One region of the Cupriavidus sp. H18C2 genome, then DNA from elsewhere that is predicted to be linked to it. Evidence: predicted binding sites of a transcription regulator. Region 1 holds the regulator's gene; the other holds the start of a gene.
The links. Region 1 encodes FNR, which switches genes on or off when oxygen is low (the NO sensors DNR and NnrR bind a similar motif). Its sites were predicted from a motif close to TTGATNNNNATCAA; they were not measured.
Positions count from the first base shown of each region.

Region 2: the regulator FNR is predicted to act here: its motif matches at 3,656-3,669, upstream of EPAKOI_RS16990 (OmpW/AlkL family protein).

Region 1 covers NZ_CP186010.1:2,054,683-2,069,871, forward strand. The annotation lists gene rluB (23S rRNA pseudouridine(2605) synthase RluB) at 1-1,177, opposite strand, end outside; gene scpB (SMC-Scp complex subunit ScpB) at 1,206-2,111, opposite strand; gene EPAKOI_RS09330 (sulfite exporter TauE/SafE family protein) at 2,658-3,425, opposite strand; gene fnr (fumarate/nitrate reduction transcriptional regulator Fnr) at 3,509-4,234, shown strand; gene EPAKOI_RS09340 (hypothetical protein) at 4,319-4,564, opposite strand; gene EPAKOI_RS09345 (hypothetical protein) at 4,561-4,770, opposite strand; gene ccoG (cytochrome c oxidase accessory protein CcoG) at 4,816-6,306, opposite strand; gene ccoP (cytochrome-c oxidase, cbb3-type subunit III) at 6,366-7,283, opposite strand; gene EPAKOI_RS09360 (cbb3-type cytochrome oxidase subunit 3) at 7,289-7,447, opposite strand; gene ccoO (cytochrome-c oxidase, cbb3-type subunit II) at 7,452-8,147, opposite strand; gene ccoN (cytochrome-c oxidase, cbb3-type subunit I) at 8,167-9,615, opposite strand; gene ccoS (cbb3-type cytochrome oxidase assembly protein CcoS) at 9,776-9,943, opposite strand; gene EPAKOI_RS09380 (heavy metal translocating P-type ATPase) at 9,944-12,502, opposite strand; gene zapE (cell division protein ZapE) at 12,653-13,750, opposite strand; gene lpdA (dihydrolipoyl dehydrogenase) at 13,847-15,189, opposite strand, start outside.
Region 2 covers NZ_CP186011.1:71,220-86,408, forward strand. The annotation lists gene EPAKOI_RS16975 (NADPH-dependent F420 reductase) at 1-612, shown strand, start outside; gene EPAKOI_RS16980 (GNAT family N-acetyltransferase) at 618-1,007, opposite strand; gene EPAKOI_RS16985 (AMP nucleosidase) at 1,267-2,757, shown strand; gene EPAKOI_RS16990 (OmpW/AlkL family protein) at 2,935-3,540, opposite strand; gene leuA (2-isopropylmalate synthase) at 3,930-5,618, opposite strand; gene EPAKOI_RS17000 (hypothetical protein) at 6,130-7,512, shown strand; gene EPAKOI_RS17005 (hypothetical protein) at 7,610-9,838, opposite strand; gene EPAKOI_RS17010 (hypothetical protein) at 9,831-10,253, opposite strand; gene EPAKOI_RS17015 (hypothetical protein) at 10,219-10,656, opposite strand; gene EPAKOI_RS17020 (hypothetical protein) at 10,670-11,446, opposite strand; one part of gene EPAKOI_RS17025 (IS3 family transposase) at 11,566-11,884, shown strand; one part of gene EPAKOI_RS17025 (IS3 family transposase) at 11,884-12,770, shown strand; gene EPAKOI_RS17030 (hypothetical protein) at 12,860-13,426, opposite strand; gene EPAKOI_RS17035 (hypothetical protein) at 13,713-14,279, opposite strand; gene EPAKOI_RS17040 (hypothetical protein) at 14,566-15,189, opposite strand, start outside.

The DNA of each region.
Region 1 (15,189 bases):
GCAGGAAGTTGGCCTCGCCGTCGTCGAGCTGGATGCCGTGCAGCAGGCGCTGGCGGTCGGCCTCGGCCAGTTCGCCCAGCGTCCGCACCGCATATTCACGCTCGACGCCGTAGCGCGGATGCATGAAGCGGTTGGCGATATCGCCCGACGTCGTGAAAATCAGCAGCCCTTCGGTGTTGAAGTCCAGCCTGCCCACGGCCACCCACTTGCCGTTCTTGATGCGCGGCAGGTTGTCGAACACGGTCGGACGGCCTTCCGGGTCCGACTGGCTGACGATTTCGCCGGACGGCTTGTGGTACAGCAGCACGCGCGGCGGCTTGGTCGACACCTTGCGGTGGATCAGCTTGCCATTCACGCGGACCTGGTCGGTCGGCAGGATGCGCTGGCCGATGTGGGCCGGCAGCCCGTTCACCGACACGCGGCCCTGCAGGATCAGCTCTTCCATCTCCCGGCGCGATCCCAGGCCGCCTTCGGCCAGCACCTTGTGCAGCTTGGGCGCGTCGTCGTCGGACGTCAGCTCGCGCACCGGCTTGGCCTTGGTGCGCGGCACGATCGTCTCTTCCTCGTCGTACTGCTCGGAAATCACGAAGCGGAACACGTCCTCGCCGCCCGCCGCGGGCTTGGCCGAGGCGCCCTTGCCGGCCGGCCTGGCAGGCTTGTCGCCCTGGCGCGGTTCGCCCCGCGCGCCACCGCCTGCCGCACCCTGGCGGCCTGCGCCAGCCTGGTTCTTGCGCTGGCCGTTGCGATTGCGCTTGCCGGGCTGCTCGGCGGCCGGCTTGCTGTCGCCATCGACCAGGGCGGCCTTGCGTTGCGGCTGCTGGCGGCGCTTGCGCTGGCCCTGACCCGCCGGCTGGGCCGGCTGGCTTTCGCCAGCATCGCCCTGGGCGGCGTCCGGCGCACCGGCTTCGGCCGTCGCCGCGGGCTTGCGGCGACCACGGCCGCGCGGTGCGGCGGGCTGGGCGGCGTTGGCATCGGCCGGCGCGGCGGCGTCAGCCTCCGAACGGCCTGCGTCCCGGTCCTGCCCGGCCTGGCGGCGCGAGGCCACCAGGTTGCGCAGACCGCGACGCAGCCCCTTGCGGCGCGGCGCGCCGTCGGCGTCGTTGCCCGTATCGGGGGCTGCGCCGGTATCGCCCGGCACGTCCGGGCGGCGGACGTCTTGCTCAGCGGAATCAGACAAAGTATTCACTATCGATGTTGCATGTTGTTCAGTTGGACACACGCTCGTCGTCTTCGGCCGGGAATGGCGAGTCCTCGCCAGCCGGTTCCGAACGCTCGGGGGTCTGCGCTACGGCGGCCCCGGTGTCCACGTGGTAGCCGTTGGCATGTGCCACCGGCGCATCGTCCTGCCCATCCTCCTCGGGCTGCAGGGCGACGCTGGTATCGCTATCCGCCTCGTCGGCGGCGCCTGCCACCGGTCCGGCCTCGGCTTCGGCTTCGGCCCCGACTTCGGTCACGGGCTCCGGCCCGGCCGCTGCGGCAGCCGCCGGATCGGCGACGGGCGCGGCGAATGCTTCTTCATCGCCGGCCGGCGGGTTGGCCGTGGCGATTTCCTCGAAATCGATCGCCTGCTGGTCCAGCAGGTTGGCCTGGGCCTGAGCCTGGGCGTCCTCCAGCGGCGGCAACTCGTCCAGCGAGCGCAGCCCCAGGTCGTCCAGGAACGCCTTGGTCGTCGCATAGAGCGCCGGGCGGCCCGGCACGTCGCGATGGCCGATGACCTCGATCCAGCCGCGGTCCTCAAGCTTCTTGACCACGTCGGTGCTGACCGTGACGCCGCGGATTTCCTCGATGTCGCCCCGCGTCACCGGCTGGCGGTACGCGATGATGGCCAAGGTCTCCATCACCGCGCGGGAGTACTTGGGCGGTTTTTCCGGGTTCAGCCGGTCCAGGAATTCGCGCATCTCCGGACGGCTCTGGAACCGCCATCCACTGGCCAGCGCAACGAGCTCGACCCCGCGCTGCTGCCAGTCCTGCCGGAGCTGTTCCAGCAACACCCGGATGGTGTCGGCGCCGACGTCGTCGGCAAACAGCCGCCGCAGATCGCCAACGCGCAGCGGCTCCTGCGCGCAGATCAGCGCGGTCTCGAGGACGATCTTCGCCTCTTGGGTATTCATGTGATTGCGTGCAGCCTGTCTTTGCACCTGCCCCCGGACGAGTCCCGGGGCACTGGAGATTGCAGATACAGCGAGGCCAGAGCCATCGCCATCTCATCGCGCAGCCAGCTCGCCCGCCTAATGCAGCGCAGCCGTGCACATCATTCCTTGCATCGAATTGCCGGGTCGGTCCGGCAGGAGATCGTCCGGGGCTGGCCAGCTTCTCCAGTCGACGGACCTCTTGCGTCGCGCCTTCTCCCTTCGGGGCGGACATTCGCCTGGGCCACCGGATGGCCAAGACGGCAAGAAAATACCGATATCGGCTCGGGCAACATCGCCCTGGCCGGCGCCACCTTCCCAACCGTCGCCGGTCTTTTAACCAGATCTTTTGAACCGGATGGACTGTAGAGACGTTGCCGGTGCACCGGAGTGGCCGGAAACCTGGACACGCGCCCCAGATCGGGACAGCGGTCCGGCGACGCCAGAAACATGGTGCGGCGCGATACCGTGGTTCTGGCGATTGTATGGCATTCCCGGTCCCGCCCGCAACCCGGCCTTGTGGCCGATTCAGAACACCACGCAAAAACCATGTTGCGCCAGCGTCTCAGGCAGCCATACCGCCCGGGCCACGCCCAGCACACCGAAACCGATGACCAGCGCGGCAGAGGCGACCCTCACCCCCCGTTTGCGCGACCACTGCCGCAGGTATCCGGACATACCCGACATGACCAGCAGATTCGGCAGCGTGCCTAGCCCGAAGGCCCCCATCACCAGTGCTCCGGACGCAGCGTTACCGGCCAGCAGCGCCAGCGCGAGTGCGCCATAGACCATGCCGCATGGGACCAATCCCCAGGCGAGACCCATGCCGTAGCGGCGCAGCATCGGCGTGGCCCGCTGCGATGGACGCAAGCCGGCGGGCAGACCGACCGACAACCAGCCCGCAAGCCGCCCTACCGGTGCCGCTGCCTTCGCAGCCGTTCGCTCGATCCATTCCATCCCGATCACGCGACCGCGCAGCAGCCAGACGCCCGTCAGCACCAGCATCAGGCTGCCCAGCGCATAGAGCCATCGCTGCAAAGGCAGATAGTCCTGCCGCCACACCGTCGCACCGACGGCGCCTAACGCCGCGCCCAGCAGCATGTAGGTCGTGATGCGCCCGGCGTGCATGACGCAGAGTTCGGCCCACCATTGATTTCGTGAACGGTGTACGAAAATCGTTGCACTGCTCGGCCGTTTTTGCTCCGCAGCAATAGCAATTCCTCCACACATTGCGGCGCAATGCATGCCACCGAGCAAGGCCATCAGAAAAACGCTTAAAAGCACACCAAATGGCAACTGTTCCTCGCTTCTGCGTCACTCGACGCTGTAAAATGCCTGCATCGCGCCCTCGCTGCAAGCGCATTCATACGAGCACTCAATTGTTGACTTCCATCCCCGTCACCGAGATGTCGCCCCGTTGTTCCACGTGTGCAATGGGTCAACTTTGCCTGCCGGTGGGCATGTCGCAACAGGACCTCGTGAAGATGGACACGCTCGTGCAGGAACGTGTGCGAGTTCACAAGGGCGAAACGTTGTACCGCATGGGCGAACCACTCAGCGCCGTGTATGCCATCCGCTTCGGCACGCTGAAGACGCACGTCACGATGGAAGACGGCCGCACGCAGATCACCGGTTTTCATCTGCCCGGCGAAGTCATCGGCCTCGACGGTCTCGGCGAGATGCAGCACGCTTCCGATGCAACGGCGCTCGAGGACACCGAAGTCTGCGTCGTCCGGTATGACGAACTGCAAGCGCTGTCGGGCCACCTGCCCTCGCTGCAAGGCCAGTTCCTGCGGCTGATGAGCAAGGAAATCTCGCAGGACCAGGTCATGCTGATCACGCTCGGCTCGATGCGTGCCGAAGAGCGGCTGGCCGCGTTCCTCGTCAACATGTCCGAGCGACTCTCCGCGCGCGGCTACTCCTCCACCGAGTTCGTGCTGCGCATGAGCCGCGAGGAAATCGGCAGCTACCTTGGCCTGAAACTGGAAACGGTCAGCCGGCTGTTCTCGCGATTCGCCGAGGCCGGTCTGATCCAGATCCGCCAACGGCACGTCAAGCTGATCGACATGGCCGCCATCAAGCAGGTGTACAGCCGATCCTGCTGAGGCCCGTGGCACCTGCCGCCCGCCCCGTATCACGACAAAGGCCGCGTCAGAGCAGATCCGGAGCGGCCTTTTTGTTCGACTGCGCTATTCGAGTTCATCGGTATCGCTCAGCTTTACCGGCATCGTGTACAGCGTAAGTCCGCTGGAGAGCGCGCAGAACAGCCACGCCACCAGGAAGCCCACTGTGTAGACCGCTTGCCGCGACGCCTCCACCGGGTGGCCGAAGAAGCTCAGGTCACCAGGATCCACAACCGAGAACACGACTGCCGTGGCCGCGCCGCCCATCAGAAACGCCGGCCACAGCACCCACATCAGCCAGCGGAGTCTCATGGGCGCCTCGCCGGCGGTTCGGTTGGCGCGGACCCGACTTTCTCGACCACCAGTCCGTGACGGGCGGCGTCGGCGACGGGGATGTCGGCATGGCCATTGGCCAGCCAGATCGTGACGCCGCAACCGATCATTGCCAGCAGCGGGCCACTCATCAGAATCCATGGCCAGGGTTCCCTGTACCAGGGTTTTGCGGGGTTCGGGTTCATTTCGCTCTCCAGTTTGGCCATTCGCCCGGCGCTTCCGCCACAGCGTCACAGATTGCGCGGGACGATGAAACTCGTACTTTGCCGAATTCGTACGTCGCGATCGGTGCCGGTCTCGGCCGTGACGGTCACCTCGATCTTGTGCGTGCCCTCCTTCGCATCCTCGATCGGCACGCGGATCCGGATCGGCAGCAGGCGGTTCGACGTCGGTGCCAGCCCTTCCGCGCCCTGGTCGTACTCGACAGTCAGGTCCTGCATTTCCGCGCTGTTGGCCTGCACGCGGATCTTCATCGGCGCTTCGGTCGCATTGATGAGCTGCAGCCGGTACACGTTCTCGATCCAGCGGCCTTCCACTTCGCGCCCCAGCGCGCCGCGGTCACGGATGATGTCGACCTTCAGCGGCGTCCGCATCGCTAGCGAGGCGATGAAACCGGCGCTCAGCGCCAGCCAGATCAGCGTATAGACGATGGTGCGCGGACGCAGCAGCCGCTTGCGCGCCGCCGTCGGCGACAGCTTCTGGCGCATGGCGTTCTCGGACGTGTACCGGATAAGCCCGTGCGGGTAATCCATCTTGTCCATGACCTGGTCGCACGCGTCGATGCAGGCCCCGCAGCCGATGCACTCGTACTGCAGGCCATCGCGGATGTCGATGCCGGTTGGGCACACCTGCACGCAGATGCTGCAGTTGACGCAGTCGCCAAGTCCCGCCGCATGGTGGTCGGCCTTGCGCGAACGGCTGCCGCGCGGCTCGCCGCGCCCGACGTCGTACGTGACCACGTAGGTATCGCGGTCGACCATCACGCTCTGGAACCGCGCGTACGGACACATGTACTTGCAGACCTGTTCGCGCATGAAGCCCGCGTTGCCCCACGTGGCAAAGGCGTAGAACAGCATCCAGAACGCCTGCCAGGGCCCGAGCGTCCAGTGCAGGACTTCTCCGCCCAACTCGCGGATCGGCGCGAAATAGCCGATGAACGTGAAGCCGGTCCACAGCGCGATGACGATCCACAACGCGTGCTTGGTGGCCTTGATCCGCAGCTTGCGGAGGCTCCATGGATCGCCGTCCAGCCGGATGCGCGCGATCCGGTCGCCTTCCACCCGGCGCTCGATCCACATGAAGATTTCGGTGTAGACCGTTTGCGGGCAGGCGTAACCGCAGAACAATCGCCCCGCTATCGCCGTGAACAGAAACAGCGACAGTGCCGAGATCACCAGCAGCACGGCCAGGTAGATCACGTCCTGTGGCCATAGCACGAGGCCGAAGATGTAGAACTTGCGGGCGCCGAGGTCGAACAACACGGCCTGACGGTCGTTCCATTGCAGCCAGGGCGTGCCGTAGTAGACCAGTTGGGTCAGGATGACCAGCCAGACACGCCAGCTTGAGAAGGCACCCTTAATCGAGCGCGGGTAGATCTTGCGCCGGACTTCGTAGAGCGCTTCCTCGGTGGCATCGGCCGCCGTCCTGGATGGCGGCGCGGGTCGCCAGGTGGCCGTCTCGCCAGCCTCGCGTGTGGGGGGAGATTCCAGGGGCGCGTTCATTGTTCAGCCCTCGTGCCCCCGGGGCCTGCCTCGCCGGCGGGCCTCCGGGGAGCGGTTTGTCATTGTCCTGCCGGTGCTGCCGAATTCGACAGGCCCCAGACATAGGCCGTCAGCATGCGGATGCGTTCGGGCGTCAGGATTTCCTCGTGGGCCGGCATATGGCCGTTGTGGCCCTTGAGAATGGCATCGACGATCGCGCCTTCCGAACTGCCGTACAGCCACACCTTGTCCGACAGATTGGGTGCGCCCAGGGCCTGGTTGCCCTTGCCGCTCCCGCCATGGCAGGCCACGCAGGTCGACTTGAACGTGCTCTCGCCGCGCGAGGCCCGGATCGGGTCGTACGTCAGCCCCGACAGCGACCGCACGTACTGCGCGGTATCGCCGGCCTGCTTGCCATCGATGGCGCCGGCAAACGGCGGCATCACGCCATTGCGGCCCTTGGCGATCGTCTGCTGGATCGTCTCGGGCTCGCCGCCATAGAGCCAGTCGTCATCGGTCAGGTTCGGAAAGCCCCGGCTGCCGCGCGCGTCCGAGCCATGGCACTGCGCGCAATAGTTCAGGAACAGCCGCTGGCCGATTTCCCGCGCATCGGGGTCCGCCGCCACCTGCTTGACGTCCATCTTCAGGTACTTGGCGTAGATCTCGTTCTGCATCTTCTCGGCGGCCTGCCGGTGCGCGGCAAGCTCGTCCTGCGACGAGAACTTGAGTACGCCCGCGTACGAGCCGAGCCCCGGATACAGGATCAGGTAGCCCAGGCTGAAGATGCAGGCCAGCAGGAACATCCACATCCACCAGCGCGGCAGCGGGTTGTTCAGCTCGCGCAGGTCGTTGTCCCAGACGTGGCCGGTATCGTCGGTCGTGCTAACGCCCTTGGGCATCTTGCGCTGCGAGAACAGCAGCCACACGCACCAGGCGATACCGATCAGCGCAATGGCCGCGATGTAGTAACTCCAGAAATCGGAAATGAAATCGCTCATGGTGACTAGGTCCGGCTTGTAGGGTTGTTCTCATCGGGCAAGGCGAACGGCAGCATCGCCGATTCGTCGTTGGCCGCCCGGCGGCCAGCCGACCACGCCCACCAGCAGATGCCCAGGAACGTCAGCATCGACAGCACGGTGGCAATTGCGGTAACGATCACCATGGCATTACTCCTTGGCTGGCGCGGCGGCTTCGGCCGCCGGCTCAGCCGTGGCGGGCGCGGGCGCCGTGTCCAGCCGGACATTGCGGCGATTCAGGCCGAGGCCCTGCAGGTACGCGACCATGGCGTCCTCCTCGGTCTTGCCGGCAAGCTCCTCCGGAGCGCCGGCAATCTCGGCATCGGTATAGGGCACGCCCAGGCGCTGCAGCGCCTTCATGCGCGCCTGGATCGAATCGGTTGCCAGCGGCGTCTTTTCCAGCCACGGGTAGGACGGCATGACCGATTCCGGCACCACGTCACGCGGGCTGCGCAGGTGGATGCGCTGCCAGTCGTCCGAATAGCGCCCGCCCACCCGTGCCAGGTCGGGGCCGGTCCGCTTGGAGCCCCACAGGAACGGGTGGTCGTACACCGATTCGCCGGCCGTCGAGAAGTGGCCGTACCGCTCCGTTTCGGCCTGCAGCGTGCGCACCTGCTGCGAGTGGCAGCCCACGCAGCCTTCGCGGATATAGATGTCGCGCCCCATCAGTCGCAGCGGCGAGTATGGCGTAATGCCCTGGTCGGGCTGGGTCGTGGAGTGCTGGAAGAACAGCGGCACGATCTGCACCAGGCCGGCAATGCTGACCACGATGATCGTGGCGACGATCAGCCAGCCGACGTTCTTCTCCAGCGTCTCGTGCCTGAAGAAACCTTGATTCTGAGACATTGTTTGCGTCCTCGGCGTGTCAGTGGGCGGAAGCCGGCAGGCTGGCCGGGATCGGCGCATCCACGGACGGCTTGCCGGCGATGGTGCGGAACACGTTGTAGGCCATGATGAACATGCCACCCAGGAAGCACAGGCCGCCCAGCAGTCGGATCAGGTAGAACGGATACTTGGCCTTCACGGCTTCCACGAACGCATAGGTCAGCGTGCCGTCCGGCTGCGTAGCGCGCCACATCAGCCCTTCCATCACGCCGGCAATCCACATCGACGCGATGTAGAGCACCACGCCGATCGTCGCCACCCAGAAGTGCAGCTCGATCAGGCGGGTGCTGTACATCTGCTTTTCGCCGAACAGGCGCGGGATCAGGTAGTACAGCGAGCCGATCGAGATCATCGCGACCCAGCCCAGCGCGCCCGAGTGGACGTGGCCGATCGTCCAGTCCGTGTAGTGCGACAGCGCATTCACGGTCTTGATCGACATCATCGAGCCTTCGAATGTCGCCATGCCGTAGAACGACAGCGCCACCACCAGGAACTTGAGAATCGGATCGGTGCGCAGCTTGTGCCAGGCGCCGGACATCGTCATGATCCCGTTGATCATCCCGCCCCACGACGGCGCGAGCAGGATCAGCGAGAACACCATGCCGAGCGACTGTGCCCAGTCGGGCAGCGCTGTGTACTGCAGGTGGTGCGGACCCGCCCACATGTAGGTGAAGTTCAGCGCCCAGAAGTGGACGATCGACAGGCGGTAGGAGTAGATCGGGCGCTCGGCCTGCTTCGGGATGAAGTAGTACATCATCCCCAGGAAGCTCGTGGTCAGGAAGAAGCCCACCGCGTTATGGCCATACCACCACTGGATCATCGCGTCCTGCACGCCCGCGTAGGCCGAGTAGGACTTCCACAGCGACGCCGGCATCTCGATGTTGTTGACGATATGCAGGATGGCGATGGTGAGGATGTACGCGCCGAAGAACCAGTTGGCCACGTAGATGTGGCGGGTCTTGCGCTTGACAATCGTCCCGAAAAAGACGATGGCGTAGGCCACCCAGACCAGCGTGATCAGGATGTCGATCGGCCATTCCAGCTCCGCATACTCCTTGGAGGTGGTGATGCCGAGCGGCAGCGTGATCGCGGCGGCCACGATGACGATCTGCCAGCCCCAGAACGTGAAGGCGGCCAGTGGCCCGCAGAACAGGCGCGCCTGGCAGGTGCGCTGCACCACGTAGTACGACGTGGCAAACAGCGCGCTGCCGCCAAAGGCGAAGATCACCGCGTTGGTATGCAGCGGTCGCAGGCGGCCGAACGACAGCCACGGCGTATTGAAATTCAGTTCCGGCCAGATCAGTTGCGCCGCAAGCAGAACGCCTACGGCCATGCCGACGATACCCCAGACAACGGTCATGACGGCAAACTGCCGCACGACGCCGTAATTGAAGGTGTCGGCGCGTGGAGACGCGGTGGTGACAGCCATTCAGACCCCCAAGCTAAGTAAGAATAAACCTATTGACTGTGTGACTTTAGAAAAACGCGACCGCTGCCGCGTTGATCTCAATCAAGTCACCTGTACCGGATGCGAACTGTTTGCGTGACGTCATGTCAGTCGTGCCACGACTGCAACAGGGCCGCGTCCGTCAATGCCTGCGCTCCGGCTCCTGCGGCTTGTCGTTGTCGAGCAGAATGGCTTCGCCGGGCCGGTCCAGGTCGTCGTACTGGCCGGCATGCAGCGCCCACCAGAGCGCCCCGGCGATCAGCACGACGAGAATCAGGCTCATCGGCACCAGCAGATACAGGGTTTCCATTCAGCGCCCCTCCCCGGCCGGCACGCCCTTGACGCGCAGCAGCCGCCATGCATTGGCCACCACGAGCAGCGACGACACCGACATGCCGATGCCGGCCATCCACGCCGTGACGTGGCCCGTGGCCGCCAGCGGGATGGCGATGACGTTGTAGGCGAACGCCCAGCCCAGGTTCTGCCGCACCACCCGGCGGGTCCGGCGTGCCGCGACGATGGCGGTGGCGACTTCCGCCACGCCGCCATGGGTCAGCACCGCATCGGCGCCGGCCTGCGCCAGGGGCGCCCCGCTGCCGATGGCAATCGATACCTGGGCCTGGGCCAGCACGGGGGCGTCATTGATGCCGTCGCCGACGGCCAGCACGACCGCACCGCCCTGCTGCAGCACAGCCACGTATTCCCGCTTGCCTTCGGGCGTCACCGCGCCCGCCGCGGTCGCCATGCCGAGCCGGTCGGCCCACCAGCGCACGGCCGCAACGCCGTCGCCGGAAACCAGATGGGTACGCACGCCAAGATGCGACAGGCGCTGCAGCAAGGCGCGCGTCTGTGTCCGTTCGACATCGGCCAGCTGGAAGACCGCGAGGAAGGCGTCGGCATCGCCGAGCCAGACTTCCGTGGCGCCGGGATGACGGTCATGAACGGTGGCGTCGGGCGGCGTCTGCGTGGCCAGCGCCGCGACGAATTCACGGCGGCCAAGTCGTACGTGGCGCCCGTCGACCCGTGCCTCCAGGCCCTGGCCGGGCACGTTGCGGAGGTCGGCGACATGCGGTAGTACCTCCGTCTCGCCCGCCGCTTCGACAAACGCCCTGGCGATGGGATGCTCGCCGCCCCGCTCCATGGCCGCGGCAATGCGGCGGCAGGTATTGGCGTCCGCCGTGCCCAGGATTTGCGTGTCGACCAGCGCAAAGCGCCCCTCGGTCAGCGTGCCGGTCTTGTCGAGCACCACGTCCGTGACGCGCGACAACGTTTCCAGCGCGTGCGCGCGCGTCAGCAGCACGCCTCGGCGCGACAGCGCGGCGCCGGCCGCGGCCAGCGCCGCCGGCGTCGCCAGCGACAACGCGCACGGACAGCTCACCACCAGCACCGCCACCGTCACGAGCAGCGCGCGCGACGGGTCGATCCAGAGCGCCCACACCACCCCGGTCACGACCGCCATCACGAGCAGCGTGCCGACAAACCACCCGGCCACGCGATCGGCCAATTGGGCCAGCCGGGGCTTCTCGGCCAGCGCGCGGTCGAGCACGGCCACGATTTCCGCCAGCCGCGTCTGCGCGCCGACGCGGTCCACCCGTACTTCCAGCGGGCTGGCCGTATTGAAGCAGCCGGCCAGCACGATATCGCCCATGGCGCGCTTCACCGGCAGCGCCTCGCCGGTCAGCATCGATTCGTCGAGTTCGCTCGCGCCGGCCAGCACCACCCCGTCGGCGGGTACGATGTCGCCGGCCTTGACGCGGATCCGGTCGCCCGGCTGGAGCCGCGCCACCGGGATGCGCTCGCCCGCGGCGCCCGCTCGGGCCAGCCGCTCGCAGGTGGCCGGCAGCTGCCGCGCCAGCATTTCGGCGCCGCTGCGCGACGCCTGGCGGACGCGCAATTCGAGGTAGCGCGCCAGCAGCAGGAATGCGACGAACATCGTCACCGAATCGAAATAGACCTCGCCAATGCCGCGCACCGTCGCCACGGCGCTGGCCACGAAGCCCGCCGCGACGCCGATGGCCACCGGCACGTCCATGCCCATGTGGCGCTGGCGGATGGACCGCCACGCGCCGGCGAAGATCGGCCACGCCGAATAGAGCACCACCGGGAAGGTCAGCGCCAGGCTGGCCCAGCGCATGAGCTGGAGCTGCCCGGGATCGATCGTGGCCTCATGGGTGTAGAGCGGCCACGCGTACATCATCACCTGCATCATGCCGAGCATGGCCACCGCCATGCGCATGAGCAGGCTGCGCCGTTCGCGGCGGTCCTGCCGGTCGGTCCGCGACACCTCGAACGGCCAGGCCGCGTAGCCGATGTCGGCCAGGCTCGCCAGCAGGTCCGCCACGCCCTGCGCGGCGGCGCGCCAGCGCACCACCACCCGCCGCGTCGCCACGTTCGCCACGACCGATTCCACGCCGTCCAGCTGTGCCAGATGCTGCTCGATCAGCCATGCGCAGGCTGCGCAGCGGATGTTTTCGGGCGCCAGCGTCACCTCGGCCCGGCCGTCGGCCAGCTCTCGCACGAACTGGCGGCGCAGCTCGGGGGTGTCGTAGGCGGCCCAGACCGGCTCGGCTTCGCGCCGCGCCTCGGCGTCGATCGGGCGCGCAAACCGCGTGACATCGCCGTACAGGTGGCCAAAACCGGCCGCGTGCAGCGTCCGGGCCAGCGTCTGGCAGCCACCGCAGCAGAACTGGCGCGACTGGCCGTCAATCTCGGCGACGAGCGGCTGCGCGCGGTCTAGCGGCTGGCCGCAATGGAAGCAATCGGTGGTGGATTCGGATGGAGACGACGATGCCTGCCCAGGGATGCGGGCGGCGGGGGGTACGGCGGAAGCCAGGGGTGGCGCGAGGGGGGCGGCAGGTAGGGACGACATGGCGCGCTTTTATTACCCAGTGGATACTAGGTATCTCGCGCACCCTCCGCCTTGATGCAAATCAAACCCCGGGGAACGAAGTCAGATACGTCCCGCGCAGGTCTTCCGGAAACAACAGTCGACCGGGCCCGCCCCCGGCCCGCCCGCCGTTCAGGTCAGCGACGTGTCCATCACGCGCCGCTCGGACTCCAGGTACTCGCGCGACTGCATCTCGATGATCCGCGACACGGTCCGGTGGAATTCGTTGGCCATCTGGCCTTCGGTGTACAGCTCGTCGGCCGGCACCTCGGCCGATATCAGCAGCTTGACCTTGTGGTCGTAGAACACGTCGATCAGCCACGTGAAGCGCCGCGCTTCCGACGACATGCGCGGGGTCATCCTGGGCACATCCGACAGGATCACCGTGTGGAACTGCGAGGCGATCTCCAGATAGTCGTTCTGCGAGCGCGGACCGCCGCACAGCGTGGCGAAGTCGAACCAGACCACGCCGTTGGCCTTGCGCAGCGCCTTGATCTCGCGGTGTTCGATATGGAGGATCGGCGATTCGTCCGCGGTGCCGGCAATCGACGTAAACGCGTCGCGCAGTGCCGCGCTGGCCTCGCGGCCCAGCGGCGTGTGGTACGCCTGCACCTGCTCCAGCGCGCGCTTGCGGTAGTCGATGCCCGCGTCCACGTTCAGCACGTCGAGCTTGGTCTGCAGCAGCGCGATGGCCGGCAGCACGCGGTCGCGGTGCAGGCCGTCCGGGTACAGCAGGTCGGGACGATAGTTGGACGTCATCACGAACTGCACGCCGTTGTCGAACAACTGCTGCAGCAGGCGGTGCAGGATCATCGCGTCGGCCACGTCGCTGACGTGGAATTCGTCGAAGCAGATCAGCCGGAACCGCCGCGCGATGCGCCTGGCCAGCTCGTCGAGCGGGTCGGGACGGCCGCGCAGCTCTTCGAGCTCGCGGTGCACCTCACGCATGAATTCGTGGAAATGGAGCCGCGTCTTGCGCACCACGGGCACGCACGAGTAGAAGCTGTCCATCAGGAACGACTTGCCGCGCCCTACCCCGCCCCACATGTACACACCCTTGGGCACGTCGGGATGCACCAGCAGCTTCTTCAGCGCGTTGTTGCGGCGGCTCTTGTACGCCACCCACTCGTCATAGCATTGCTGCAGCCGCGCCACGGCGCGCAGTTGCGCCTCGTCTGACTGATAGCCGCGCTGCTTGAGTTCGTGCTCGTAAAACTCGTTGACGTTCATCTTGGGGGCCTGGCGGAAATACGGTGCTGCAAGCGAAAACGGCGCGCCGCGGATATTCGCGGCGCGCCGGTGCTCACCCGAGGGTGAACAGGGGCATTACATGTTCAACTGGCGCTTGTCGACGGCCAGCGCCGCTTCGCGCATGACTTCCGACATCGACGGGTGCGGGTGGCAGACCCGGCCGATATCCTCGCTGGCGGCCTTGAACTCCATCGCCACCACGGCTTCGGCGATCAGGTCCGACGCGTTGGCGGCCACGATGTGCACGCCCAGGATCTCGTCGGTCTTGGCGTCGGCCAGCATCTTCACGAAGCCGTCGGCGGCGCCCATGCCCAGCGCACGGCCGTTGGCCATGAACGGGAACTGGCCCGACTTGTACGCGCGGCCTTCGGCCTTGAGCTGCTGCTCGGTCTTGCCGACCCAGGCGATTTCCGGGAACGTGTAGATGACCCACGGCACCGTGTTGAAGTCGATGTGCGGCTTCTGGCCGACGATGCGCTCGGCCACGGCCACGCCTTCGTCCTCGGCCTTGTGCGCCAGCATCGGGCCACGCACCACGTCGCCGATGGCCCAGATGCCCGGCACCTTGGTCTGGCAGTGGTCGTCCACCTCGATGAAACCGCGCTGGTCCACGCCCAGGCCCACGGCTTCCAGGTTCAGGTTGTCGGTGTTCGGCACGCGGCCCACCGACACGATCAGGCGATCGACTTCCAGCGTCTGGTCCTTGCCGTCCTTGTCCGTGTAGGCCACGGTGACGCTGTCCTTGCCGGTCTTGACTTCGTTGACCTTCACGCCCAGGTTGAACTTCAGGCCCTGCTTGGTCAGCAGCTTCTGGGCTTCCTTGGCCACGCCCTCGTCGGCGGCGCCCAGGAAGGCGGGCAGCGCTTCCAGCACGGTCACGTCGGCACCCAGGCGGCGCCACACCGAACCCAGCTCCAGGCCGATCACGCCAGCACCGATCACGCCCAGCTTCTTGGGCACGGTGTCGTACTTCAGCGCGCCTTCGTTGTCGCTGATCAGCTTGTTGTCGACCGGGATGCCCGGCAGGTGGCGGGCCTTCGAGCCGGTGGCGATGATGACCTGCTTGGCGGTCAGCGTCTCGCCGTTGACTTCCACCTGGAAGCCCTCGGCCGCCTTGCCGGCGAACTTGCCGTAGCCCTTGAACAGCGTGATCTTGTTCTTGCGGAACAGGAACTCGATGCCCTTGGTCATCTTGCCGACGATGTCGTCCTTGCGCTTCAGCATCTTGGCCACGTCGACCTTGACGTCGCCCACGGTGATGCCGTGGTCGGCCAGATGGTGCGTGGCGTTCTCGAACTCTTCCGAGGAAGCCAGCAGTGCCTTGGACGGGATGCAGCCCACGTTCAGGCAGGTGCCGCCCAGGCGGGCCTCGCCCTTCGGGTCGTCATAGGCGTTGCCTTCCAGGCAGGCCACGTTCA
Region 2 (15,189 bases), on a different replicon from region 1:
AAGATCGGCGTGGTCGGATCGGGCCGGCTGGGCGGCGCCGTGGGCAGCCTGTTCGTCAAGGCCGGCCATCCGGTCTTGTTCGCGTCGCGCCATCCCGAGGAACTGAAGTCGCTGGCCGATCCGCTGGGCCCGCTGGCCCGCACCGGCACGGTGGCCCAGGCGCTGGCCTTTGCCGACGTGATCCTGCTGGCCGTGCCCTACAGCGCGGTGCCCGAGGTGGGGCAGCAGCACCGCTGGCAGGGCAAGATCGTGCTCGACGCCACCAACGCCATCGCGGCGCGCGACGGCGCCATCGTCGACGAGGTCAAGGCCAACGGCATCGGCGCGACGACGGCCAAGTACCTGAAGGGTGCGCGCATCGTCCGCGCGTTCAATTTCACGGGCGCGGCGGAATTCACGCGGGAAAGCCACCGCAGCGGGCCGCCGATGGCGGTGCCGCTGGCGGCCGACGATGCCGAGGCGCTGGCCGTGGCATCGGCGCTGGTGCGGGAGGTGGGATTCGAACCGGTGGTGGTGGGCGGGTTGTCGTCGGCGGACCGGTTCGCGCCGGGCGGCAAGCTGTTCCGCCAGATGGGTACGGCCGAGGAATTCCGGCGCGCGATGGCGCAGTAGGCGGCCTAGCGGCGGCGCCACTCCATCGCCACCATCGAGGGCGTAAAGCCAAGCTGGCCGAAGAAGGCCGCCTCCGAGGACCGCGCCGCACGCAGGACCCACGTGATGTCGGGATCGTTGCCCATCACGTGGCGCAGCAGCGCGCGGCCGATGCCGCGCCGCCGGTGCTGGGGCGCGACCGCGACCATCGAGATATAGCCGTTGGAGATGTCGTCGCACAGGGCGCGTGCGAAGCCGATGACTTCGCCGTGCTCCACGGCCACCGCCACGCGCTGCGAGTTGGCGATGAGCTGGGCAAAGCGCTCGGGATTGCCGACCCGTTGTTCCCAGCCGTTGGCAGCCAGCAGCAGCCGGGCTGCCTCGATCTCGGCGGGCAACGGATTACGGATTTCCATCGACAATTCCTCCTGCGTGATTCCGGAGCGCATGCGAGCAGCCCCTCCGGAAGTGGGGGACGCAGAGCGGCTGCGCCGCGATTCGCGCGATGTATCGCGCTGATTTGTCGCGTATTTCGGCGCAGAGTGTAGCGAAGCGGATGCGGCGGCGTCAAACAACTTTGGCCGCGGAGTGCGAGCGTCCGCACGCAGCAACGCCCCCGCCAGCGCGCGCCGGCGGCGGGGCCCGATGGCCTGTCGCGGCGCCAAGGCTGGCGGTATGATGGCTGCCATGGACGCCCCGATCTTCTCTTCCGCACACCCGGCCGACCAGTTGGCCGAATTCAGCGATGCCGATGACGCGCTGGCGCGCATCCGCGAGATCTACGACAGCTCCGTGGCGGCGGTGCGCGCGCGCTTCGACGCGTTCGCCCAGGGCAAGCCCCTGCCGTCGGCCGCGCACGCGTGCTATCCGTACCTCGGCATCTCCGTCAACCTGGAGACGATGGTCACCGACAGCCGCCCGTCGTGGGGCACGGTGGCCTACCCCGGCGTCTACGGCACCACGGTGACCCGGCCGGACCTGCTGTGCGACTACTACCGCGACCAGATCGAGCGCCTGATGCGCTATCACCGCGTGCCGGTGGTCGTGGGGCTGTCGCGCCGGCCGATCCCGCTGCCGTTCGTGATCGAGGCGTCGACCACCGACATCAGCTACACGCAGGCCCGCGAGCTGGAAGCGTCGTTCGTGCTGCCCGAACTGAGCCGGATCGACGACTCCATCGCCAACGGCACCTTCGAGCCCACGCCGGGCGAGGCGTGGCCGCTGTCGCTGTTCTCTGCCGAACGGGTGGACCTGGCGCTGCAGCGGCTCTACCACTACACGGGCACGGCGCCGCAGCATTTCCAGCGCTTCGTGCTGTTCACGAACTACCAGCGTTACGTCGACGAATTTGTGGCGCTGGGGCGCAGCCTGATGTCGACCGATGGCGGCGACGGCTACGTGCGGTTCGTCGAACCGGGCGACGTGGTGCAGGACCTTGGCGGCGTGGAGCCCGAGGACGCCACGCGGCCGCGCGCGCTGCCGCAGATGCCGGCCTACCACCTGGTGCGCGAGGACGGGCTGGGCGTGACGCTCGTGAACATCGGCGTGGGCCCGTCGAACGCCAAGACCATGACCGACCACCTGGCCGTGCTGCGGCCGCATTGCTGGCTGATGGTGGGCCACTGCGGCGGCCTGCGCCGGTCCCAGCAACTTGGTGACTACGTGCTGGCGCACGCCTACGTGCGCGACGACCACGTGCTGGACCACGATCTGCCGCCGTGGGTGCCGGTGCCGCCGATCGCCGAGATCCAGGTGGCGCTGCAGGAGGCCGTGGCGCGCGTCACGGGGCTGTCCGGCACCGAGATGAAGACCCGCATGCGCACCGGCACGGTGGTCTCCACCGACGACCGCAACTGGGAACTGAAATCGAAGTCGCTCTACGCGCGCTTCAACCAGTCGCGGGCCATCGCCATCGACATGGAAAGCGCGGCCGTGGCGGCCAACGGCTTCCGGCTGCGGGTGCCGTACGGCACGCTGCTGTGCGTGTCCGACAAGCCGCTGCACGGCGAACTGAAGCTGCGCGGCATGGCCAACGCGTTCTATCGCCAGCGCGTCAGCCAGCACATGACGATCGGGCTCGAAGCAATCCGCATCCTGCGCGAGAACGGCGTCGAGCAGCTTCATTCCCGCAAGCTGCGCAGCTTCGACGAGCCGGCCTTCCGCTGACCCACTGGCGCCACGGTCCTCGTGGCGTCCCCCCGTCCACCTTCCCCGTCCCCGCCCGCGCGCCCGTAAAAAAGCGCGCGGGATTGCCGCGCGCAGTGAGACGGAAAGGTCGCCGGTTGGGCGGCCCTTCCTCGAGGAGACAAGTGGAAAGTGTCTGGGCGCTGCCGCGCCCAGGCCTCAGAAGCGGTAGCCGACGCCCGCGCTGAACAGCCACGGATCGAGGTTGACCGTGGAGACCTTCACGCCGTTCGAGTACACGTTGCTGGAGATCCAGACCTTCTTGGCGTCGACGTTCAGGAACCAGTTCTTGTTGATCTTGTAGTCCATGCCGATCTGCACCGCCGGACCCACGCTCCAGCGGTCCAGGCCCAGCGTGCCGCCGGCCAGGTCCACGCCGTAGACGCGCGTGGCGTTCACGCCCAGGCCCACGTACGGGCGGAAGGTGCCGTTCGGCAGGAAGTGGTACTGCAGCAGCAGGCTGGGCGGCAGGTGCTTGAAGGAGCCGATCCGGCTGCCGTCCAGGCTGACGTCCTGCTTCTGCGGGTAGGTCAGCACCAGCTCGGCGGCGATGTGCGGCACGATGAAGTACGTGATGTCGACTTCGGGAATCCATTTGTTGTTGACGTGGATCCGGTCCGACGCGCCGACACCGCCCACGGGGTCGGACTTGTTGGCCATGTCCAGGTACGTCCCGCGCAGGCGGACCATCCAGTTGCCCTGGGCGTCGTCGGCGGCGATGGCCGGCGCGGCAAGGGTGCCGATCGTGGCGGCGGCAAGCGCCATGCAGAGCGAGGAGACGAGGGATTTGCGGCGGGGAGTGTTGGCAGTTGTCATGGTGGTCAAGCACGGGACATCGAAAAAAGTGCGACCAGTGTGTCGTGCGAAAAGGCGCTCAACCTTGACGCAAAACAAGTGAACAACAGCCGACAGGAACTCCCTGCTCGCGCGTCGCGTATGCGCGACAGATCATTGCCGGCGCTTGCCAGCGGCCGCCGAAGCTTCTATGGACATGCGGATTTATTCGTGGCGCGCGTGGCGCGGCGCCCGTACGCTGTGCGCTCGTGGTCGTGCACCGCGCATGTCGTGGGCGTCCGCCAGGACGTCTTTTAGGGTGTGCCCCGTGGGGGCAGGGCACACCAGCTTTTCACGCGGGCAGCGCCAGCGTTGCCCGCTCAGGCGGCCCGGGCCTGCTCGCCGCCGCGGGCCTGCAGATGGCGGTTCACGCCCGACACCATGGCTTTCAGCGATGCGGTCACGATGCTGGCGTCCACGCCGGCGCCAAAGCCCGTGGGCGAATCCCCGACCCGCACCTCGACGTAGCAGGCCGCATTGGCATCGGCGCCCGTGGTCATGGCGTGCTCGTGGTAGTCCATCACGCGCACGGCAATGCCCAGGCCGCGCGAGAACGCGTCGACCGCCGCGTCGATCGGCCCGTTGCCCTTGCCGCGTACCCGCGCCGGCTGGCCGTCGCGTACCAGTTCCATCTCGATCTCGACGGCGTTGTCGGCCGTGGACACCATGCGGTGCGAGACAAATCGCACCGGCGCGTCGACGTCCAGATACTCGCGGCGGAACAGCGCGTAGAGGTCTTCCGCGCTGGCTTCCAGGCCGGTCTCGTCGGTCATCGCCTGCACGGCGCGGCTGAACTCGATCTGCAGCCGGCGCGGCATGTAGATGCCGTGCACCTGCTCCAGCAGGTACGCCATGCCGCCCTTGCCGGACTGGCTGTTCACGCGGATCACGGCGTCGTAGCTGCGGCCCACGTCGGCCGGGTCGATCGGCAGGTAGGGCACTTCCCAGATCGCGTCAGGCTTCTGCTGCGCAAAGCCCTTGCGGATGGCGTCCTGGTGCGAGCCGGAGAACGCCGTGAACACCAGGTCGCCGACGTATGGATGGCGCGGATGCACGGGCAACTGGTTGCAGTGCTCCACGCACTGGCGCACCGCGTCGATATCGGAGAAATCGAGCTCCGGGTCCACGCCCTGCGTGTAGAGGTTCAGCGCCAGCGTGACCAGGTCGACGTTGCCGGTGCGCTCGCCGTTGCCGAACAGGCAGCCTTCCACGCGGTCGGCGCCGGCCATCACGGCCAGTTCGGCCGCCGCCACGGCGGTGCCGCGGTCGTTATGCGGATGCACGGACAGCACGAAGTGCTCGCGCCGCGCCAGGCGGCGGTGCATCCATTCGATCTGGTCCGCGAAGACGTTCGGCGTGCTGCATTCCACCGTGGTGGGCAGGTTCAGGATCATCGGCCGGGCGGCGTCGGGCTGCCAGACGGCCGACACGGCGTCGGACACTTCCAGGGAGAAATCGAGCTCGGCCAGGCTGAAGGTCTCGGGCGAATACTCGTACGACCATGCGGTTTCCGGCATGGCGTCGGTCAGCGCGCGAATCAGGCGCGTGCCCGACACGGCCACTTCCTTGATCTCCTCGCGCGAGGCATTGAAGACGATGCGCCGCCACGCCGGCGCGATGGGGTTGTACAGGTGGACCGTGGCGCGCCGGGCGCCGCGCACCGATTCCACGGTCCGGCGGATCAGGTCTTCGCGGGCCTGGGTCAGCACGACGATCGTCACGTCGTCCGGAATGCGGTTTTCCTCGATCAGCATGCGGACGAAATCGAAATCGGTCTGCGACGCCGACGGAAAGGCGACCTCGATCTCCTTGAGGCCCACCGCCACCAGTTGCTCGAAGAAGCGCAGCTTGCGGGCGCTGTTCATCGGCTCGATCAGGGCCTGGTTGCCGTCGCGCAGGTCGGTGCTCATCCAGCGCGGCGCGCGCGTGATCTGGCGCGACGGCCAGGTGCGGTCGGGGATGTCGACAACGGTGGCGGGACGGTACTTGGCGGACGGGTTGCGCAACATGGGCATGGGAATCTCCTTCCTCGCGGGAAAGTGGCAACGCAAGGCGCCGCGCGCACGCGCACGCTTCACGTCGACGAAAAATAGGGAAAAGAGTGGCGAAAGGCTGCCGAACTGCCACGCGGCACTAGGCCCGGCAACCGATCGGTAGGCTTAGCAGTAGCGAGGAAGCGCGCAGGGCGCGGCACGACAGCAGGCCCGCGACGCGCACGCGCACGGCGGCACCGATGCGCGGGGCATCAGCGGCGTGGCGGAGGTCGAGGGAAGTGGCTTGCATCGTACCGGGTAGAAGGGTCGGCCCGGCCTGGGGGCAGGACGGACGACAAAGCGTAGTGCAAAACGCGCAGACCCGTCAACCGCCGGCGTATTACGGGGCGTCCAGCCCTAGCCCGATCGGGGGACCTCCACCCTATATGTGCGCCGCCGCTCAATCATCTGGCCGGTACAGGACCTTGCCTATCGCGCCTAGGCTGATAGCACTCGGGACGGGACCGACAATAACGGGGGACAAATCATGCGCACACGCAAGTGGAGCGGCTGGGTCGCGTGCATCGCGACGGCGATGCTGATGGCGGCATGCGGGGGCGGCGGGGGCGGCGGCTCCGGCGCGGGCACGACGGCGCCGGCCGATACCGGCGGGGGCGCCAGCAATCCGGGCGGCGGCACGGCCACGCCGGTTGCCAAGTCGTACACGCTGGTCATCAACCGCACGTCGGGCCAGGTGGGCGTGGGCAGCACGATCTCGCTGACGGCGTCGGTCGTGGACTACCTTGGCAACGATGTCACGGGCGCGACGACCTTCACATGGTCGTCCAGCCATCCCTCGATCGCCGCCGTGGCGGGCGCCACCGTTCCCGGCAGCGCCGTGGTTACGGGCGTGGGCGTCGGCACGGCCACGGTCTCAGTGGGCGCGACGGTGGCCGGCAGCGCCGGCGCCACCACCGTGCTGCCGCAGGTGGCCGCGACGATTACCGTGGTGGCGCCGGGCACGCGCACCTACAGCCTGGCGCTGCCGTATCCGGTGCTGTCGATGACCAACGGGCAGGTGCTGCCGGTGACCGCATCGCTGATCGACAGCGACGGCGCGGATCGCTCTTCGGCCGGCACGGGCTGGACGTGGCGCAGCAGCTCGTCCGCGGTCCAGGTGAGCGGCGCGACGAACGTGGGTACGCTGGTCGGCGCGAACACCAGCGACACGCCCGCGCTGTCCGTCGTCAGCGTCCAGGTGACTGCGCCCGACGGCAACACGCTGACCGGCGCCTTCCCCGTGTCGGTGTTCAAGACGAGCGTGCAGACGTACCGGCTGGTGCTGTCGCAGTACGGCCAGCAGATCAACGCGCTGAACGTGCTCAACGGCTATCCGCAGCAGTACAACTCGCAGGTGGTGCGCAACGACAATATCGATGCAACGGCCGATTTCACTGGGCTGTGGGCCATCACCACCACCTCGCCCTCGCTGGCGGCGCTCATCAACGGCACCACGCACGTCACCACGGTGACGACGAGCCGGCCGAATGGGTCGCAGCCACTGCAGAGCATGTTGTCCGAGATGGCTGGCAGCCTGACGCTGTCCGCCAAGCCGCGCGCGACGCTGCTGATCACCGAGACGCCGAAGTGGGCGCTGGTCTACGATGGCCCGAACCCGCTGGTGGTGCCGGGCGGCGGCATCCCGGTGGCGGCACACATCATGGAGCGCGGCAACGACAACGGCATCATGAACTGCAATGGCACGTGGGCCTGGAGCGTGGTGAGCGGGCCGGTCACGCTGACTCCGGCGCTGACCGACAACTCGCGCAATATCGTGCCAACTGGCTCGGGACCGTTCATGCTCAAGGCCACCTGCACGGCCGGCACGGACACGCCGGTCTCGCTGATGATTCCGGGCACGGCGCAGTAAGGCTTCAGGATCTCCGGACGGACGAAGGCCCGCCGCGATGGCGGGCCTTTCTTATGGCTAAACGGCAGAAGCGTCCCCCGTTCTACGCACTATCGAATCAGTGGGGAAACTGAATCGACCACCGAGTGGATTCCCTCATGTCGGGCGTCGCGTCGATGCGCTTTGCCCAGGTCTCATCCTGTTCTCTCTGCTTTGCCTCCTCCACTTCGTCGGTCAGGCCGAAGGTATCGGTAGCGCGCGTCTGGAAGTACAACGTTGGCGACAGGACGTGATCATGCCAACTGGTCAGCATCGTGTCATGAACCAGCATGTCGAACAGCATCATGACTTTCTCGGGCAGTGGATTCATGCCCGTGGCGCCCTCCTTCCACGCAGTGGCAAGCGTCAGTGCCTCGGGGCTCATTAGCATCGACTCCAATATATCGGCCGCGTTCTTCGTGTCGTCATTGTCGTGAGGCTGTGTTTTGGCGAGGTCTGCCGCCCTTTTTATCCCGGCCTGCGTTGACAACCATCGCGTTTGCGATGCCGCCTCCTCATCGATGCGGTCCCACACCTTCATGGAGGGACGTTGCAACGCTCCCAACGTATTTCGAAGCGATTCGCGCTCGGCATCGTGTGCCTCGGACATACGGATCCAGGCCGCAGCCATCGCCTCGCGATCAAAGGACGTACGTTGTCTTTCGGCCCGGTACGCGTATTCGGCCTCTCGGGCTGCCTGCGCCGTTTCCCGATGCTGCCGTTTCAGATCCTCGGCGGGTTCGTTCAGCAATGTGCGAAACGCCGGCGACTGGTAACGCACCGCCAGCCAGCGGAGGAACACTTCCATATGGGCGGTGAAATCGAGCCCCTCCTTGCGCGGCACGAGTTCACGATATGCAGAAATCAGATCCGGGATCTTGTAACTGGCGTTGCCTTGGGTGATGGTTGGCGCCAGCGAAAATTTTTCGTAAGTCTCCGGCTTGTGGTTCCTTAGTTCTAGCACTGTGTCGAGCCTTGCCCCGGCCATGAGCGCCTCATGCAACATGTCACGCAGTACGATGCGCTGCAGTTCTCCACGGAATCCCAACGACCCGGGTGGGGCACCGCCCGTGATGTCCTCGCTGGTCCCCGGGTAGAGATATTGCTCACCCCGCGTGTTCTCCAGGCTATCGAGCCGCTGATAAAAACGCAGTTCGTGCGCCGCCGCAAAATGGACGCATTTCTGGACGATGGCAGGGACGGCAAGCTCGCGGTCGCCGTGGTGCTGTTTAACCATCCCGATGACCGGCACCATACTGAGCAACTCATTCGCGGCCATGACCGAGGACACGGAATCGAGCAAGCCGAGAAACCGGATTTCGATGGGATGGCCTTCCTTGCCCCACTCGCCGCCGATACGCAGATCCAGATCCGTGCGCTGCTTGTACTTGCGAACCAGTTCATTCACGAACGCGCGTGCGATCACGCCGCCCCGATCCGCCCCAAACACCGAGACTTCAATACGTTGGACCTTTTCCATCTGCGACGTCACATGGCGATAGGCCGCTTCGAATTGCTTCAAGGCACACTGCAGACGGTCGTGGACGCCGGTTCCAAACACCATCGCGGCCGCTTGGCTGTCGCGCAGGAAGGGAATGGAATCGATTCCCATATCAACGGCGATGGATTTCACGGCAACCGCCGCGGCCTTGAGCGGATTCTTCTTGATGTCATACAGCGCTGCCCGGACCGATGCCTTGCCGCGCGCGACCCACCGGCTTTCGCTCGCAAAGGCCAGTACGCGTCCAGCCTTGGCCGGGATGGCGTTTGCTTCCTTGAGAATATCGTCATGGATCCTTGCAACCGGGCGCCACGACATCTCATCGAAGGCTTCGGATAACGCCTTCTCTGCCACCTTGCCGGGAATCTTTGGGATATCCAGAATCTTCGACACGCCGGTTGCTTTCGTGGCGGTGTTCGTGGCCGTCTTTGTGGCGAGATTCACCGCTGATTTTCCTGCCTTGGTTGCCCCCGAGATAATCTCGCTGTTCTCGGCGTCCTTGTTCAGCGGTGTGCCGAGGCCGGAGTAGTAGAACGGGTACCAGAACTGGTTCGGGAAATCCTTGCGCCGGAAGTCGCGATTATTACGATGTGCTTCCCAGAGCCGGCAGATATTCGAGTAGCGGGATGTCTTCGGATCGTCCTGGTCCCTGTGACGTCCGAAGCCATCGAAGAAGAACCCCATCTTGACAATCGCGCCACATGGAATGCACTCGTCACGTTTGAGTGCCTTGTGAGAAACGAGCATACCGTCGTACACCTCGTGGGGTGTGGCGTCCGCAGGATCGATTTTCCAAGAGTCAGTCATGGTTCCCTCCTGTGGCAGCTTGCTTGCACGTGTTCTGCTTCAATTCCTTGACGATTGGCGCAGCCAGGTTCTCCATGGCTGCACCGAACGCACCTGGCTTGTCCTTGGTCTCGGCAATGATTTGCTGGATGGTGGGATGCTGATCAAATCGCGGATTCAGCAGCGTGAAATAGACGTATTGCTGGAGGTCTTTCGTATCGGTGAGGCGGTACTTGAGCCAGCCGTCTGCGGCAAGGCGTGCGGCTCGACGAAACTCAACGCTGCTATGGTCTTCGTTTGGATTGATGAGATTTTTATGGGTCTTTCGCAGCCAGTCCCAAATGTCCGCGTATTCAATCCGCGTACCGCGCAGATCCGTTCGGAACTCGAATTCCACGTGATCATCCGGATAGAAGTGCAAGCCCAGCACCCGCATGCCCGCTTCTCCCTTGATCTTGGTAGGGGGGCAAATGGACTTGCGTTGTCTTGCTGATTGTCTGAATTCGCTCGCCAGCATCGAGGGAACGGATCGCTTCGTCCGCATCGTAGACCACCCATTTCACAGTGAAATCGGTCCCTTTCAGGTTGTAGCAGCAACTCAGGGAGCCCTCACCGGATCCGGGCATCAGATCCCCCCCACCACTCGCGCTGTTCCCAAACTCATCCGTAATCACGAACCGGCTCAGGTTGTACGGCGTGTAGTTAAAGCCCGCGATGCTCAATCCACCATAAGTGGGTTCTGACGACACTGCGTCGCACCCTGCCATCCATGTGATGGCGAATAGCAGTATCCCTATCAGTTTTCTATTCATGTTCGACCCTTTCAGCACGTTCTTCATTCCCTGTTGTTAATCACCGGGCGTCGGTTTCAGCATTGGTGAATTCCGTCGCGGCCTTCTTGAACTTGTCCCGTTTCAGTTCTTCAACGAGTGGCGCGCTCAGGCTCTCCATGGCCGTGCCAAACGCGCCTGGCTTGTCCTTGGTCTCGGCGATGATTTGCTGGATGGCGGGATGCGCGTCGAAGTTCGGATTGATCAAGAGGGTGTAGTAAACGTACTGTTGCAGATCCTGTGTATCGGTTAGTCGGTATTTGATCCAGCCTTGTCCGGCGATCCTTGCCGTTCTGCGGAAGGCAACCCAATCTTCCATGGTGCTATCAAAGGTTTTTCCCTGCTTCTTGAGCAGCCACGAATCAATGGCTGAATAGAAGATCCGTGTGCCGCGCAGATCGGTTCGGAATTCGAAGTCCAAACTGTCGTCTGGATAGAAGTGCAAGCCGAGTACCCGCATGCCGGGCTCGCCCTTGATCTCGGTTGCTGGCAGATGGAATTTTGCTGTCTTCGTGATCGTCTGGATTCGCTCACCCGCATCGAGGGAACGGATCGCTTCATCCGCATCGTAGACCACCCATTTCACAGTGAAATGGGTCCCTTTCAGGTTGTAGCAGCAACTAAGCGAACCTGCGCCAGACCCAGGTGGTAGATCCCCCCCACCACTCGCGCTGTTCCCGAACTCATCCGTAATCACAAACCGGCTTAGGTTGTACGGCGTGTAGTTGAATCCTGCGATGCTCAATCCGCCATAAATGGGTACTGACGACACTGCGTCGCACCCTGTCATCCATGTCATGGCGAAAAGCAGTATCCCTATCAGCTGGAGCGGCCCCCTGAATCGCCGGACACAGTCCCCCACTTACAATAGCGGGTAGGCATACGACTGTGTTTATGACTAAAACGAAGCAGGAATTGGTGGAAGTGTTGACGGGGCCGGAGCGCCGGCGGCGGTGGTCGCCGGACGAGAAGCTCGCGATGGTGCGCGAGAGCTGCGAGCCGGGCAAGACGGTGTCGATGGTGGCGCGCCAGCATGGCGTCAATCCGAATCAGCTCTTTCATTGGCGCAAGCTGTACCAGGATGGCAGCCTATCGGCGGTCAGTGCCGGTGAAGAAGTCGTGCCGGCATCGGAGTTGAGCGACGCGCTCAAGCAAGTCCGTGAGCTACAGCGCCTGCTGGGCAAGAAGACTATGGAGAACGAGATTCTCCGTGAGGCAGTGGAGGTGATGAAGTCGCGAAAATGGATTGCGCGCTCACCCTCATTGCCGGGGGACGACCTGTGAAGCGGGTCTGCGAAGTTCTCGGTGTAGCGCGCTCGAATGTGGCAGAGAAGCTGGCTCGCCCTGCAGACTGGCGGGACGGGCGCAGCGCCCGACAAACCGACGATGCAGGGTTGGTCGAGGAGATTCGCAATGCGGTCGCTCATCTGCCCAGCTACGGCTATCGCCGGGTCTGGGGTGTACTGCGCAGGGAGCGCGAGCGCCACAGTGCACCGCCCGTCAATGCGAAACGGGTCTATCGGGTCATGCGAATGTACGGCCTGCTGCTGCAACGCAGGGTGGCCCCGCCACGCCCGCAGCGCAGGCATGAGGGTAAGGTTGCGGTAGCAAAGACGAACCAGCGGTGGTGCTCTGACGGCTTTGAGTTCCGCTGCGACAACGGCGAGCCACTGCGCGTGACGTTTGCCCTGGACTGCTGCGACCGCGAGGCGATGAGTTGGGCGGCGACCACTGGCGGGCATAGCGGTGACGTGGTCCGCGACGTGATGTTGGCCGCCGTCGAGAATCGCTTTGGAAACGTGCTGAAGACGCCGACGGAAATTGAATGGCTGACCGATAATGGCTCAGGCTACACGGCAGACAAGACCAAGGCGTTTGCGTCGGCAATCGGCTTGAAGCCACTGACCACGCCGGTCTGCAGCCCGCAGAGCAACGGCATGGCCGAGAGCTTTGTGAAGACTATGAAGCGCGACTATGTCGCCTTTATGCCCAAGCCTGATGCCGAGACGGCCGTTCGCAATCTGGCCATTGCCTTCGAGCACTACAACGAGCAGCATCCCCATAGCGCCCTGAATTACCGCTCTCCGCGCGAGTTCAGGCGTGCGATGGCCTTATCAATCTAAGGGTGTGACCGTGTCCGGGGACACGGGGGCAAATCCATCAGCTTTCTATTCATGTTCGACCCTTTCAGCACGTTCTTCATTCCCTGTCGTTAATCACCGGGCGTCGGTTCAGCATTGGTGACTTCCGTCGCGGCCTTCTTGAAATTGTCCCGTTTCAGTTCTTCAACGAGTGGCGCGCTCAGGCTCTCCATGGCCGTGCCAAACGCGCCTGGCTTGTCCTTGGTCTCGGCGATGATTTGCTGGATGGCGGGATGCGCGTCGAAGTTCGGATTGATCAAGAGGGTGTAGTAAACGTACTGTTGCAGATCCTGTGTATCGGTTAGTCGGTATTTGATCCAGCCTTGTCCGGCGATCCTTGCCGTTCTGCGGAAGGCAACCCAATCTTCCATGGTGCTATCAAAGGTTTTTCCCTGCTTCTTGAGCAGCCACGAATCAATGGCTGAATAGAAGATCCGTGTGCCGCGCAGATCGGTTCGGAATTCGAAGTCCAAACTGTCGTCTGGATAGAAGTGCAAGCCGAGTACCCGCATGCCGGGCTCGCCCTTGATCTCGGTTGCGGGCAGATGGAATTTTGCTGTCTTCGTGATCGTCTGGATTCGCTCACCCGCATCGAGGGAACGGATCGCTTCGTCCGCATCGTAGACCTGCCACTTCACCGTGAATTCGGTCCCTTTCAGGTTGTAGCAGCAACTAAGTCTTCCGGCACCCGACCCCGGTGGTAGATCCCCCCCCACCACTCGCGCTGTTCCCGAACTCATCCGTAATCACAAACCGGCTCAGGTTGTACGGCGTGTAGTTGAATCCCGCGATGCTCAATCCGCCATAAATGGGTACTGACGACACTGCGTCGCACCCTACTATCCATGTCATGGCGAATAGCAGTATCCCTATCAGCTTTCTATTCATGTTCGACCCTTTCAGCACGTTCTTCATTCCCTGTTGTTAATCACCGGGCGTCGGTTCAGCATTGGTGACTTCCGTCGCGGCCTTCTTGAACTTGTCCCGTTTCAGTTCTTCAACGAGTGGCGCGCTCAGGCTCTCCATGGCTGCACCGAACGCGCCCGGCTTGTCCTTGGTCTCGGCAATGATTTGCTGGATGGTGGGATGCTGATCAAATCGCGGATTCAGCAGCGTGAAATAGACGTATTGCTGGAGGTCTTTCGTATCGGTGAGGCGGTACTTGAGCCAGCCGTCTGCGGCAAGGCGTGCGGCTCGACGAAACTCAACGCTGCTATGGTCTTCGTTTGGATTGATGAGATTTTTATGGGTCTTTCGCAGCCAGTCCCAAATGTCCGCGTATTCAATCCGCGTACCGCGCAGATCCGTTCGGAACTCGAATTCCACGTGATCATCCGGATAGAAGTGCAGTCCCAGCACCCGCATGCCGGCATCTCCCTTGATCTTGGTGGGGGGCAAATGGACGTGCGTCGTTTTGCTGATCTTCTGAATTCGCTCGCCAGCATCGAGGGAACGGATCGCTTCGTCCGCATCGTAGACCTGCCACTTCACCGTGAATTCGGTCCCTTTCAGGTTGTAGCAGCAACTAAGTCTTCCGGCACCCGACCCCGGTGGTAGATCCCCCCCCACCACTCGCGCTGTTCCCGAACTCATCCGTAATCACAAACCGGCTCAGGTTGTACGGCGTGTAGTTGAATCCCGCGATGCTCAATCCGCCATAAATGGGTACTGACGACACTGCGTCGCACCCTACTATCCATGTCATGGCGAATAGCAGTATCCCTATCAGCTTTCTATTCATGTTCGACCCTTTCAGCACGTTCTTCATTCCCTGTTGTTAATCACCGGGCGTCGGTTCAGCATTGGTGACTTCCGTCGCGGCCTTCTTGAACTTGTCCCGTTTCAGTTCTTCAACGAGTGGCGCGCTCAGGCTCTCCATGGCTGCACCGAACGCGCCCGGCTTGTCCTTGGTCTCGGCAATGATTTGCTGGATGGCGGGATGCTGATCAAATCGCGGATTCAGCAGCGTGAAATAGACGTATTGCTGGAGGTCTTTCGTATCGGTGAGGCGGTACTTGAGCCAGCCGCCTGCGGCAAGGCGAGCAGTTCGACGAAACACAACGCTGGTCTCGTCTTCGTTATCTGGATTGATGAGTTTCCGGTGAGTCTTGCGTAGCCAGCTCCATATCTCCACATAGTGAATTCGAGAGCCGCGCAGATCCGTTCTAAATTCGAATTCGACGTGATCATCAGGATAGAAGTGCAGGCCCAGCACCCGCATGCCCGCTTCTCCCTTGATCTTGGTGGGGGGCAAATGGACGTGCGTCGTTTTGCTAATCTTCTGAATTCGCTCGCCAGCATCGAGGGAGCGGATCGCTTCGTCCGCATCGTAGACCTGCCACTTCACTGTGAATTCGGTCCCTTTCAGGTTGTAGCAGCAACTCAGGGAGCCCTCACCGGA